DNA from 4 places in the Paenibacillus nicotianae genome. Region 3 is predicted to be linked to each of the others. Evidence: predicted binding sites of a transcription regulator. Region 3 holds the regulator's gene; each other region holds the start of a gene.
The links. Region 3 encodes Rex, which represses fermentation and respiration genes when NADH is low (regulators of the CRP and FNR family bind a similar motif). Its sites were predicted from a motif close to TTGTGAAATATTTCACAA; they were not measured.

Region 1 (3,723 bases), 560 kb from region 3:
GTGGTATGGGTGTTAACGCATGGTTATCGATTCGTGAACCAGGTATCACGCGCAAGCGAAAGTCCAATCATTCGGTGATATAATATTTTTTTGGGATATAATCTAAAATTCGATAATGATCCGCTGAGTATAAATAGTCATTATTTGAATAATTGAGCGATATTAAAGGAGTTTATTATGCGATTTGATATTCAATTTTTATCTTTTTTTGTACTGCAAGTGGAAGGCAAAGAAGGGCAAACGAACAAAAATTATAAACATTATCAGACACTAGATGAAGATGAGTATGAAGAAAGTGAAATCAAAAAATTTCTTCATGCTGAATTTACCCGTACCGCTAAGCGCAAAGTAGAAAAAAATCCAGGCACAGAACAACCACCTACCAAAATAGGTACATTTTTAGTAGAACCGGGACATGAATTGACCAGTAATCCCAATTTTAATTTATTTACGCGTCTTAGAGCGGTCGATAATAAAGAAGATTTCAAAAATGCTTGTGATGATCTGGTACGTAGCTATCTGGAAACAAGTTCGGTACGTGGTGGAGCATTGATTATTACGCAAGCGAAGCTGGATACTCATTTTGATGATCCGTTTATTTTTGTGATGAAATGTGATTTTGAACAGAGGATTGCCCGTATCTCTGATGAACGAAGTCTGATTAGCGAAGTAGAGATGGCGATCAGTGCTCGTAATATGAAATCTATCCAATACCCTCATATGCCAGAAGAAGGGATGATTGAAGAATGGGAGCTCAAAATTCATCAATCGTCTCATGCCCGTTATTTTGAAGACTTTTTGAAATATATTACGTATGAGCAATCGATTCCTGAGATTGTCAATGAACGTGTGATGGATTATGTACAGACCTATGTTGAAGAAAAGTGGCCGGATGCGACCAACTTGGAACGCCAACAAGAAGAGCATGATCTAGAATTGTGGGCAGCCAGTGAAAAGCGGGATATTCAAGAAAAATGGGAACCTCAACATGTCATCGAAGCAGCAGAGCGTATCGTAGAGATCAAGCCAGAGATTGAGATCAAAATGAAGCTAGGGGATACCAGTATTCGTGGATTACTCGCTGATTATGGATACCGACTTCATATTGCCAAGTTAGGCGATCATTATGCTATGGTGATTGAAGGCGATGCGTTTACCTTTGATAAAGGATTCTCCCCGGTCGAACTGTTACAGCCAGAACCATTTGAAGTGGTCGCTAGACGATTGGTAGATCGTGCCAATGAAGCACCTGAACGTGAGGATGATATTCCTTATTGATCACATCATAGCAAATAAGGATCTATAACATAGAAGAAAAGTGGATTCAGGGTTTTATACCTAAATCCACTTTTTTTATACGGAGCAGTTATTTGATCGATTGGTACGAGTTAGAGATTTGTCATATGAATAGAAGATAGTCTATAGTTATCTATATACGACTTAAATATCTAGCTGTGCAATCTGATCTTTTAATTTTTGCGCAGAAGCACGTAGTAATTGTTCTTCATGCTCATTCATAGGAATCGGTAGTTTTGCCTGAATACCATCTCGACCGACAATAGCAGGTACACCGAGGTATACGTCAGAGATTCCATGATAATCTTCAAGCAGAGAAGATACATTCAGTACAGCGTGTTCGTTTTGCAAAATTGCTGCTACAATGCGGTCAAGTGCTAAGGCAATCGCATACGATGTAGAGCCTTTGGCATTGATAATTTCATATGCAGCATTTTTAGTATTTTCAAAAATTTCGTTCTGTTTGTCTTCTTCAAAATCAAGTGGAGCTCCTGCAATATTAGACAGACTCCATACAGGCAACTCGGAATCACCGTGTTCTCCGATAATATGAGCATGAATACTACGAGGATCGATTCCTTTTTCTTTACCAATTAAATAACGGAAGCGTGCGCTATCGAGTAATGTACCGGAACCGATCACTCGATTAGATGGCCAGCCGCTTTTTTTCCAGGATACATAACTAAGGATATCTACTGGATTAGTAGCAATCAGTAGAATACCACTATTATTATATTTCGTAATATTCGAAATAATGTCTTCGAAGATGGCTGAGTTCCGATTTAACAAATCAATCCGGGTTTCGCCTGGACGTTGATTTGAACCGGCAGCGATAATGATAATATCTGCGTCTTTGCAATCCGAATAATCACCTGCCCATAGTTTGACGCCGCCAACAAATGGGAGTCCGTGGTTCATATCGAGTGCTTCGCCAAGAGCTTTGTTATGATTTGCGTCAATAAAGACGAGTTCAGACATTCTCTTGTGGAGTAAAAGAGTGTAAGCGGTTGTGGAGCCAACGGCTCCTGTGCCAATAACAACGACACGGTGGGGCTTGGATACAGATTCAGATACTGTCATTTTTTATCATCTCCTTAATTGATTTTTGTTACAGATTCGCTACTATTGTAACGGAAAGCGTGACCAATGTAAAAAGGATCACAAATCTAAAAGAGTATAAAGTGGCTGAAAACCCTGCTAAAACAGCGAAATCTGTAATCGCTTGTAACTTTTCTGTAAACAACCTATGTTCATTTTAGTTTACTCTTATAAGGGTCATGAATAATCGAAATACGATAGCTTTATGTAAGTGCGGAAGGAGAGAAGGAATGAAGTTAACTATGCGCAAAGCGCTTTTCATATGGATCACACTTGTTTTTGTACTTAGTGCTTGTCAATCGTCTACAAGTGAATACGATCCAGCAGCAGACAAAGCATCATCTCAAGAACTTAAAAAAATGCAAACAGAAGATCAAGGGCAGACACTCACCCTTAACCATACAGCAACATCTGATACCAAGCAGGGGGCTCCTGCTGCAAAAGGATATAAGATTCAGACCAGACTTACAGATTTTCAACTGCTTAGTGCTAGTGCAGGTCTTGCGTGGGGTGTAACCCGTAATGAATTACGTATCTATGTTACACAGGACAGCGGAGACACATGGGACAATGTATCTCCTGCTCAAACGGTTACCTTTTCTGAACCGCCTACTTATGGGAAAGATATCTTTTTCCTTAATCAAAATAATGGCTGGGTGATTCGCAATGCGTCTGGTGTAGGAGAAACACTAATTCTGCACACGACCGATGGCGGACAAAATTGGAACTTTGCTACATTAAATGATGAAGCTACTGTATTAGGTATTTATTTTATTGATAGTAGCAATGGTTGGGTAATGACTTCTTTGGATTCATCAAAAGATTCAGAAGATATCCAAGAGAAAGCATTATATACAACGACCGATGGCGGTAATACGTGGAAAAAAATCATGCAAAACACAGGCGTATTTGTCACTGAAGGTTCAACAGCTCAAGCTATTCCACAAGTAGGTAAGCTGGTAGGAATGTCTTTCCGAGATCGAAATAATGGATTTGTCACACTGGAACAACATGGTACACCTCATCTATATATTACAAGCGATGGGGGCAAAACATGGAAAACAGGGCCAGACTTTGATAAAAATAAAAAATTGCCTGCTTGCCATTCATTAACTACAGGAAAACCTCAATTTTTTGGTGATAGCAAAACAGCAGGATGGATGAATATTGGTTGTGTGAAAGATAACCAGACGAGCTACAATGGATACTTTACTCATGATGCAGGGAAGACATGGAACTTTGCTCCATTTGCTTTACAAGCGCAGACCGGAGTAAATCAATCGATGGGACCTACTTTTTTAAATGACAAAATTGGATGGTCTGTCGTCA
Region 2 (3,723 bases), on a different contig from region 3:
TAATGGCATCCACGCCGCCACGGAACAACATCAAAATCGAAGCAAGAATATACATGATACCGATTTTTTTGTGGTCAACTGTTGTTAAATAATTACGCCACAACCAGCCCCATTTTTTGAAATAGGTGAGTCCCACAACGATAGCAATCATCGCAAGTCCGATAGATACATCTGCACCGTAAATTAGTGGGTCGCCGGTGACGAAAAAGTCAGATGCAAAATCTTTAATTTTCTCGAGCATCGGGGAGCTCCTTTCCCTGTCTTTTATGTCACACGCTACGGTACAACTAACTTCAAATAAATCTGAATTTAATTGCTAGTATTCGTGTCTGTGCTTTCTTGATCATTCATTTCCATGCCATCGTGATCGCCTGTGCCCATATCACTTTGTCCTTCTTCACTTTGCTTCTCATTGATCTGAGTAGAAGGTGTTGTATGAGTAGCACGATCTTTAGCTCCAGCTAAACCGCCTGGCAAGTATTTGGTAACCAGTTGTTGGAATAGACCTTCCGGGAATGCAGAAAACGTTTGTTTGTCAGCAGTTCCAGGAACCGTTAGCGATTGGTATGTCTCCATACTCATTGGTTTAGACTCGGTTTTTACTTTGTTCACCCAAGTCTGATATTGCTCGTCAGATACAGCATTCACATCGAATCTCATTTGGGAGAAGTGCTCACCACTGAAGTTAGCACCTGATCCAAAGAATGTTCCTTGATGATCAGCTTGTAGATACAATGTCATAGCCATACCCGACATCGTATAGATTTGTCCACCAAGTTCTGGAACCCAGAAAGAGTTCATAGGAGCATCAGAAGTCAGTTCAAATCGTACAGGAGTATCTTCTGGAATTGTGATTGAGTTCACAGAAGCAATACCTTCGTCCGGGTACATAAATAACCATTTCCAGTCCATAGATGCGACTTGGATTGTAATAGGTTCCTTCTGTGATTGAATAGCTACAGAAGGTTCTAACGCATAGGTGTAACGAACAGTTACAATACCAAGTACAGCAATAACGATGATTGGAATCCCCCACCAGATGGTTTCAAGCTTGGTGCTGTGGTTGAAATCCGGATCGTATTTTGCCTTTCTGCCTGGTTTGTCACGGTATCTCCACACTATAACAAAAGTGAGTATTGTTACCGGAACAATAACAATGGCAGTTAGAATCGTTGAAATCACGATTAGATCTCTTTGTCCTGCTGCAATAGGCCCTTTCGGATCGAGAACAAAGTAATTGTGGCTACCTGCATAAAGCGCCCATACTGTCAAAGCTAATGACAGAACCGACACAATAATCATAACCCACATCATAAGACGAGAACCCGGTTTTTTGTTCATCTTAATCCCCTTTCTCACATAACGTTTAAGACGTTCATAATATTGAAACCACACATTTCTATGTTAACACTAAGTGTGCTATTTGCGTATCCATAGAAGGTGTAAATTCCATGTTTTTTTGACTTGTTAACAAATCTGTCAATTTATTAACAGGTTATCGTGAATCTTTTCACATTATTTATATATTATCATATTGTGATTCCGTAAAAAAGCCCCTTTAAGAATTAATTCTTAAAGGAGCATATATTTAATTAAAAAAAGATTCATTTGATTTGCAAAAGAGCTATTTAATCGTCATTGATACTTTCTTTTCCTTCTTCATTACGCACTTGCATTGAACCGATCGATTTACCAATAAAGTAGATAAACACGCTACCTACTACACATCCGATCCCCATCATCAATCCAGCATTGTTATCGTTAAATGGTTGGATATTCAAAATAATCGTTACTACACCAACAACAAAAGCAATCCAACCTATAATTGTTAGCAAACGAGTCAATCCACGTGCATTTTTGCCGGGTGAATTTGAATTTGAACGGCCTTTTGTATTTGTCGCCATGATTAAGCACTCCCCTCTTCTGTTAGTAGCCATCGTTACTCCAATCTAGGAGCACTTTAAAGATTACGTTTCTATTTGTTATAGTTTCTATTACCACAATTTGACCCTTTTGATTCGTTATTTAATTATATTCTTTTTATTTCTCTTTTATTTAGTACAAATTATTGTCAAATGTCATCTATTTTATCGGCAAAAAGGCGATATTCTCTGTCTTCTTCAGAAAATGCCGCCTTTTTTCATCTCTAATTTAATATATTTATAGTTACATATTTAATAAGAATATATTTATATATAGAAGAAAAAATATTTTTCTACTGCTGAGGATCAAAATATGGATAGATTTATAGTGTAATTCAAAAGCTCATATGTCTATACTTTTGTATGCAACGTGTAACTTCTGCCTGCTTCAGCAGTAAACTCGATCACAAAATCACTTTGTTGATCATCCGGTTCTATCAGTGTCGAAGCTGTTAATGGATCTTCCAGTTGCAAAGCAATAGCGCTGACCAATCGACATGTCCCATGAAACTGCGATTCTACTGTGACTTCTACCAGTTGCCCTTGTTGCCAGTGCATATCTACCGTATATCCACCACGCGCACGTAACCCTTTCACGATTCCTTTATTCCAGACTTGTGGCAGAGCAGGCAGTAAATGCAGTTCTTGTAAATGGCTCTGAAGCAACATCTCAGCTATACCTGCGGTTCCACCAAAATTACCATCAATCTGAAATGGAGGATGAGCATCAAATAGATTCGGATAGGTAGAACGTGACAACAACGTACTTACAAATTCATGCGCTGTTTCTCCATCTAACAAACGAGCATATAGATTAATCAGCCAAGCGCAACTCCATCCTGTATGCCCTCCGCCATGTTGAATACGGCGTTCGAGCGAGATACGCGCAGCTTCGACTAACTCAGGAGTCTGATAACGATTAATCTCATGCCCGGGGTACAGACCATACAAATGAGACACATGACGATGACCTGGTTCGTGTTCTTCATAATCTTTGTACCATTCTTGCAATTGACCATGACGACCAATATGACAAGGATATAGACGCTTATACGCATCTTGTAATTGACTTGCCCAATCTTGATCCACTTCAAGCAATGCTGTACTGGTGATACAATGCTCAAATAACTCGCGAATCAATGTCATATCCATAGTGGATGCCGCTGATGTACTGCAAGCTTCTCCAGAAGAAGTTAGAAATTTATTCTCAGGCGACGTCGAAGGAACAGTAACCAAATAACCTTCACGATCTTCTACCAACCAATCCAGTGCAAATTGAGCCGCTTCTTTCAAAATCGGATAAGCCGTCTCCTGCAAAAAGTCTAGATCACGATGATATTCATAATGTTCCCATAGATGTGCACATAACCATATTCCACCTAAAGGCCAGAATGCCCAGCTTGCATCTCCTTGAGTGGGTACAGATAATCGCCAGAGATCACTATTATGATGGGTTGTCCACCCTTTAGCTCCATAGTGTACTTTCGCCACTTCTTGCCCGCTTTGACTTAGATCTTCAATCATTTGAAATAAAGGTTGATGACATTCAGACAACTGACATACTTCAGCAGGCCAGTAATTCATTTGAGTATTGATATTTGTGGTGTAATCACTATTCCATGGAGCTTGTACATGTTCGTTCCATATCCCTTGTAGATTAGCCGGCTCACTTCCAGGTCGTGACGACGAGATTAACAAATATCTTCCATAATGAAAATAGAGCGCTTCTAACTCTGGATCATGACGATGCTGTTGATATTGTTGTAGTCGCTGATCAGTTGGTAACTCATGAGCTGGTATA
Region 3 (3,723 bases):
GTTTACCTTGCGTCTTTTACCAGAAAAGCAACCGACAGAATGGACTGTGATTACAGAACTTGAAAATCAGATTCATATTGGGCTAAGTCAGTTGATTCGTAAAGGCGAACAGGTAATGAATCAGATCAAAGACAGCGACGAACAGTTAGGTACCGATAGTCTGGTAACAGATGTGTCTGGTTTATTCAAAGACTTAACGGTAGTACGAGATGATCTGCGTCAATTTGTGAAGCTGGAAAGTGCAGATACGGTTTACTGGTATGAAGCTAATGGTAATTACCGTAGTAAGTCTTTGCAGATGTATGCTGTACCGGTTGATGTGAGCAAGCAACTGAAAGAGTACTTTTTTGATAAAAAGAAAAGTATTATTTTGACATCAGCAACATTATCAATCGAAAAGAAATTCCAATATATGATTGAACAACTGGGACTGGTAGAAGCAGAAAAAGAAGGTCGATTGATGACCGAACAGCTATCTTCACCTTTCAATTATCGTGAACAATCGCTATTGTTGATTCCGCGCGATTTCCCAAGTGTCAAAGGCAGTGTGGGTGATGCGTTCTTTGTAGATACATTAGCGAACTCATTGGCGGAGACTGCAAAAGCGACCAATGGACGAATGATGGTGTTATTTACCTCTTATCGGATGCTCAAGCAGGTGTATGAGCCTTTGAAAGAGAAGTTATCACATAGCGATATTGCAGTATTTGGTCAAGGCGTTGATGGAGGAAGTCGTACCAAGCTAACTCGAAGATTTCAAGAGCGCTCGGCTTCGGTCTTGCTCGGTACAAGCAGTTTTTGGGAAGGGGTCGATATTCCAGGCGAAGCATTAACTTGTCTGGCGATCGTGCGTTTACCTTTTCAACCGCCCAATCATCCACTGCTTGAAGCCAAAAGTGAACGGCTTAAAAAAGAAAAGAAAAATCCATTTATGAAATTATCTGTACCGCAAGCAGTTATCCGTTTCAAACAAGGTTTTGGTAGATTAGTACGGACATCTAGTGATCGAGGAATCGTTATTGTCTATGACACTCGTGTGATCGAATCCTATTATGGCAAGCATTTTCTATATTCATTGCCCGGTCCCAAAATGGAACATATGCCTACAGAGCAGATGGTACCCCGTATTACAGAATGGCTTAGCCAGGCCGAACCTGAAAAGGAAACTGTAAATCAAGAGGGGGAGCAAGCATGAAATCCGACAAAATATCAGAAGCAGTCGTGCGAAGACTACCTGTATACCTTCGATACTTGAACGAACTTCACACTCGTGAAGTTCCTACAGTGTCTTCGCAAGAACTGGGACAAAAATTAGATTTGAATCCAGCACAAATTCGCAAAGATTTAGCGTATTTTGGAGATTTTGGACGCAAAGGGATCGGTTATGATGTATCGTATCTGATTGAAAAAATACGTCATATTTTAAAATTAGATCAACAAATTAATGTCGCACTTGTAGGTGCAGGTAATCTAGGGCATGCCCTTTCTAACTATAATATGTATCTCAAAGAAACAATGAAAATTGTAGCTGTTTTTGATTCTCTTGAGCCTAAAGTAGGTTCGATGATCAATACATTAGTCGTGCAACCGATTGAAGAATTGGGAGCAACGATCAAAGAAAAAAGTATTCGTATTGGTATTATTACGGTACCAAATATTGAAGCACAGCGTGTAGCCGATCAGTTGATAGAAGCTGGAATAGAAGCGATTTTGAATTTTGCTCCGATTATTTTGAAAGCTCCACCGCATATTCGTGTGCACACTGCTGATTTTACAACGGATTTATTAAGCCTTGCCTATTATCTGGAAGATGGAAAGGAACATGAAACTAATGAATAATACTTCGAACAAATGGGTTATCAAAAACGGTATGTTTGCTGTAATGAGCGAAGAGAAATCGATGCTTTTTGGACATATGGTGATAGAAGATGGATGGATCACTTATCTTGGAGAAGAAGAACCTGTGATCGAAGAAGGCACGACAGTAGTCGATGGTAATCATTTGTTCTTTATCCCAGGTCTAGTGAACAGTCATGGTCATGCAGCAATGTCGTTGCTACGCGGCTATGGAGACGATCTGGCTCTACAAGTATGGTTACAAGAAAAAATGTGGCCGATGGAAGCGAAATTCACAAGTGACGATGTATACTGGGGAACTGCTTTATCAGTATTAGAAATGTTAAAAGGCGGTACGACTACATTCCTCGATATGTATGACCGCTCAGAACGTGTAGCAGAAGTCGTAGAACAATCCGGTATGCGTGCAGTATTGATGCGTGGTGTAATCGGCTTATGTTCAGAAGAAGAGCAAAAGCAAAAGCTAAAACAATCGATCGACTTTGCACGTGATTGGCATGGTCAAGCAAATGGACGTATTACAACGATGATGTCTCCACACGCACCGTATACTTGTCCACCTGCATACATCGAACAATTTGTACAAGCAGCTCATGATCTGGATTTGCCGCTGCATACACATATGTCTGAGACACTGGCAGAAGTTCAATTAAACGTTACTGATTATGGATTACGTCCTGTAGCTCATTTGGAAAAATTAGGATTTTTCACTCGCCCAGCATTGCTAGCACATGCTGTTCATTTGAATGATGAAGAGATTGAAGTACTTGCTGAAAATAAAGTCGCAATTTCTCATAATCCGGGCAGTAACCTCAAATTAGCAAGTGGAGTAGCACGTGTACCTGATTTGTTGCGTGCAGGCGTTGTCGTTTCTTTGGGTACAGATGGCCCGGCAAGTAATAATAACCTGGATATGTTTGAAGAAATGCGTTTGGCAGCTCTTATTCATAAAGGAGTATCTGGTGATCCAACAGCCGTACCTGCACTAGAAGCATTGAAAATGGGTACTGAATATGGCGCAAGATCTGTATTTTTGAATGATGTGGGTACATTTGCTGTAGGGATGAAAGCTGATATTACAGCATTGAATGTAGATCAACCGCATTTCTTACCACGTACTGATTTTATTTCACACACTATCTATTCTGCCTCTGCTAAAGATGTATTGCATGTGTGGGTAGACGGTAAGCAATTGATCAAAGACGGTGTATCGTTAACACTGGATGAAGAAAAAATTCGTCATGAAGCCCAAAGTGCTTTTGAAGGTTTGCTTAAACGCTAACCGGAAGTCGACAGGAAAGGATGGCGTGTTTTGCGAAATTTGGGAAGTGGCAAGTGGATTGCAATCATTATTGTTGTAGTAGGATTGCTTATATTAGGTATTAATCAATTTTATGTTCATGTCATGGCAAAGCCCTGGAGTAAAGAGCAACTGGCAATCAATAGCGCGCAGGAAAAGGCTGATATTGTCTCGGTTACGCGTACATTCAATTCAGTATGGACAGATAGTTCAACCTATTGGGTCGTTGAAGGTAAAAACACAGCGCAAGAAGATCTAATGGTCTGGGTCAAATTTAATATAGACGGTTCAGTAGCTGAAGGAGCTAACGCTGTACATGTTGAAAAAACAGCAGGTACAGTATCTTATCAAGCAGCCACTGATCTGCTACAAAAAGATTTGCCTGGAGCAGAAGCTGTACGAATTGTACCTGGCTCATATAACGGGAAATATGCTTGGCAAGTCTTTGCCAAACTGAATGAGCGTTATTATTATATTTTCTACAATTTCAGAGATGGAACCAAATTAGGTGGACCTATGGAATTGCCTGCAACATTAAAAGGAACAGGGCAAGAAGACTAAAGTAG
Region 4 (3,723 bases), on a different contig from region 3:
TAACAACGATTTCTTGGTAATCATAAGAACGTGCTTATATTCACTTGCCAAAATAGCAGCAAACAGCCCTGCAATTCCTGAACCGATAATAATAACATCTACTTGTTTGTGAATATATTCACTCAATTGATAATCGATTAGGCGATTTGGAATCATTTTGGGTTCCTCTCAATCATTCAAGATGAAGATACTTGTAGCATCCGTTCTAAAGAAACACGAGCTTGATCAGCAACAACAGGCGGTACATAAATTTGCGGTTTCATTTGCTCAAGACAATTGACTAATTTTTTTAAATTATTTACTTTCATATTCGGACATACTAAATATTTACTCGCAAAACGAAATGTTTTATCCGGGCTGTCTTTGCGAAGCTGATATCCTGTACCATCTTCTGTCCCTACAATAAACTCCTGACAAGGTGATTCTTTGCAATATTTGATAATCGCTGTAGTACTACCTACAAAATCTCCTAATGCGACTACGTCTGGACGACATTCAGGATGAACTACAAATTCAGACTGAGGATATTTCGCTTTCATCTCCATCACGTCTTTGACGGTCAACATATCATGAGTATTGCAGTAGCCTTCCCAGATAATCATTTTTTTATCCGTATGTTGTTGTACATAATGTCCCAAATTTTTATCAGGTACCCAGATAATTTCATCAGAGTCTACGGATTGGATCACTTTAACTGCATTAGCCGAAGTACAGCAAATATCAGTTTCGGCTTTAATTTCAGCAGACGAATTGATATAAGTGACTACTTTTGCGTTGGGATGCTTTTCCTTTAATCGACGTAATCCATCTACATTGACCATATCTGCCATCGGACAACCTGCACGCTCATCAGGAATAATCACTGTTTTGTTAGGTGCTAGAATCTTAGCACTTTCGCCCATAAAATGAACCCCACAAAAGACAATCGTATCGGCTTCAGTCTGAGCCGCTTTTTGCGCTAACAAAAAAGAGTCACCACGGAAATCAGCTACTTCTTGAATCTCATCTCGTTGATAATAATGAGCCAAAATAATTGCATTGCGTTCTTTTTTTAATTGTAAAAGACGTTCTTTAAGCTCTGCATCCCGTTCTGCTTTCTTTTCCATTGCTAACGCTTCCATCGTAATCACTCCTTTTCATTGTTTGAGATTCATTTCACAATGTTAGACAGACAAGTAGGTTCTAGATGAATAGAAAATTACTATCTATAAAGTTTGTGAAAAATATCTCGTACTATCGTGTAACTTGTGTCTAATTTGTGATCAATGTTCAACCAATAATGTACACAATCGCATAGCTATTTGTCAATCAGTGAATTAGCACATTGATCTAATCGCACAAAAAAGCCCGAAGATGATTATCATCTTCGGGCTTTCATATTTGTTGCATCTTCATTATTGATTAAGAAGTAGGTGTGCTTCCACCTGTTCCATTTGGTCCACGATCTTCACCAGGGCCATTGGTCGGGCTGTTTGGAATATCTCCGTCTTTACCTAATCCAGGTGTAGATGGAGTGTTATCTTTCTCCAAACTCAAAGAACCACCAATTGTATCTACAGTAGGTTCGCCACCTTCTGGTGTTTCCCCTGAACCGCTTGTGTTACCATCGCCATTTGTATCACTTAAAGATCCAGTTTCAATCAATTCTTTGATTTGCTCTAGATCCAATGTTTCTACTTCAAGCAATGTTTGAGCAATCAAATGCATTTCTCTTGAATGTTTTTGCAATAATTCGCGGCAACGTTCGTAAGATTCCGTAATAAAACGGTGCATTTCTTGATCAATTTCATAAGCGATTTTATCACTATAGTTTTGCTCGTGTCCGATATCACGACCCAAGAATACTTGACCTTGAGCAGTACCGAATTGCATCGGTCCAAGCTTCTCACTCATACCGTATTCAACGATCATGCTACGTACGATACCAGTTGCTTGTTGGAAATCACTGTATGCTCCAGTACCAATCTCGCCGATAAATAATTCTTCAGCAACACGACCACCTAGCAAACCAGTTACTTTGTCCAACAATTCCTGTTTCGTTACAAGCATACGGTCTTCTTTGGGAAGCATAATAACATACCCGCCAGCACGTCCACGCGGTACGATAGTAACTTTGTGTACCATATCCGCATGCTCCAAGAAGTAACCTACAATCGTATGACCCGCTTCATGATAAGCAACGATGCGTTTTTCACGATCACTAATAACACGACTACGTTTTTCTGTACCTACGATGATACGGTCAATTGCTTCATCAACCTCAGTCATCGAAATATCACGACGATTACGACGTGCAGCAAGCAATGCTGCTTCGTTCATCAAGTTCTCCAGATCTGCACCTGTAAAACCTGTTGTACGTTTCGCAATTGTATCCAATCTTACGTTAGACGTAAGTGGTTTGTTACGTGAGTGAACTTTCAATACAGCTTCGCGACCTTTCACGTCTGGACGATCAACCGTAATTTGACGGTCAAAACGACCTGGACGTAACAATGCAGGGTCCAAAATATCTGGACGGTTCGTTGCAGCTACGATAATAATACCTTCGTTTGCTCCAAAACCATCCATTTCAACAAGGAGTTGGTTCAACGTTTGTTCACGTTCGTCATGACCGCCACCAAGACCTGCGCCCCGTTGACGACCGACTGCATCAATCTCATCGATGAAAATAATACATGGTGCATTTTTCTTCGCATTCTCAAACAAATCACGTACACGCGACGCACCGACACCGACAAACATTTCCACGAAATCAGAACCGGAAATGCTGAAGAACGGAACGCCTGCTTCTCCTGCTACTGCACGAGCAAGCAATGTTTTACCTGTACCCGGAGGACCTACAAGAAGTACCCCTTTAGGAATACGAGCTCCCACTGCGTTAAACTTACGTGGATCTTTAAGGAAATCAACAACTTCGACGAGTTCTTGTTTCTCTTCGTCAGCCCCTGCTACATCCTCAAATGTAATTTTTTTCTTCTCTTCGTTATACAAGCGAGCACGACTTTTACCAAAGTTCATGACTTTGCCGCCGCCACCCTGAGCTTGATTGAAAAGGAAGAAGAATAGAATAAACATGATCACAAGCGGTATCATCGAAGTGATAAATGACAACCAAATGCTGTCGCCTTCCATCGGCTTGATGGTTACTTGTGTACCCCCATTGTCACTAGCTGTTTCGATCTCGTTGATCGCCGCATCAGTGGCAGGGATGTAAGAAGAAAACGCATTAGATTTAGCATCTGCTGGTTTATTTTTGTATTCACCTGTAACCAAATAGGCATAGTTATCAAACTGAACCGTAACAGAGGAGACATTACCAGCAGCAAGTGCTGCTTTAAGCTGATCATATCTTGGATTATCGGTAGCTTCACTTCCGTCACTAACGTAACGAACAATGCCCACCACGACTAAAAAAAGAATTAAATAGAAACCCGAATTCCGGATGAACCGATTCATCCCCTACCTCCTCTCGAGACACTTAAATTATTTTACCATAGCAAGACTTACGTTCTCAATAGAGCTCGAAGTCAAATAACAGATATTAGGGTATCGGACAATATATCGACACTTGGATATAACTGTTATCAGAGCATAGGTAATTAGTTTGAATAAATTGCCGGCTTTAAAATCCCAATGTAGGGTAGATTCCGGTATTTCTCAGCATAATCCAGACCGTATCCAACAATAAAAGCATCCGGTATAACAAAACCAGTATAATCTGCT

Region 1: ACFSGI_RS10110 (L-lactate dehydrogenase) is a predicted target of Rex. The motif match lies at 2,443-2,460, and genes of this name have one in related genera.
Region 2: qoxA (cytochrome aa3 quinol oxidase subunit II) is a predicted target of Rex. The motif match lies at 1,499-1,516, and genes of this name have one in related genera.
Region 4: nadA (quinolinate synthase NadA) is a predicted target of Rex. The motif match lies at 1,144-1,161, and genes of this name have one in related genera.

The regions. Positions count from the first base shown of each region.
Region 1 is NZ_JBHUGF010000010.1:1,314,482-1,318,204, forward strand. It holds gene ACFSGI_RS10100 (DMT family transporter) at 1-83, shown strand, start outside; gene ACFSGI_RS10105 (DUF3900 domain-containing protein) at 178-1,278, shown strand; gene ACFSGI_RS10110 (L-lactate dehydrogenase) at 1,441-2,376, opposite strand; gene ACFSGI_RS10115 (WD40/YVTN/BNR-like repeat-containing protein) at 2,625-3,723, shown strand, end outside.
Region 2 is NZ_JBHUGF010000006.1:83,188-86,910, forward strand. It holds gene ACFSGI_RS02775 (cbb3-type cytochrome c oxidase subunit I) at 1-241, opposite strand, end outside; gene qoxA (cytochrome aa3 quinol oxidase subunit II) at 310-1,341, opposite strand; gene ACFSGI_RS02785 (hypothetical protein) at 1,629-1,904, opposite strand; gene ACFSGI_RS02790 (glycoside hydrolase family 95 protein) at 2,274-3,723, opposite strand, start outside.
Region 3 is NZ_JBHUGF010000010.1:757,994-761,716, forward strand. It holds gene dinG (ATP-dependent DNA helicase DinG) at 1-1,195, shown strand, start outside; gene ACFSGI_RS07580 (redox-sensing transcriptional repressor Rex) at 1,192-1,839, shown strand; gene ACFSGI_RS07585 (amidohydrolase) at 1,832-3,139, shown strand; gene ACFSGI_RS07590 (cell wall elongation regulator TseB-like domain-containing protein) at 3,170-3,718, shown strand.
Region 4 is NZ_JBHUGF010000002.1:15,445-19,167, forward strand. It holds gene nadB (L-aspartate oxidase) at 1-156, opposite strand, end outside; gene nadA (quinolinate synthase NadA) at 177-1,121, opposite strand; gene ftsH (ATP-dependent zinc metalloprotease FtsH) at 1,402-3,456, opposite strand; gene hpt (hypoxanthine phosphoribosyltransferase) at 3,600-3,723, opposite strand, start outside.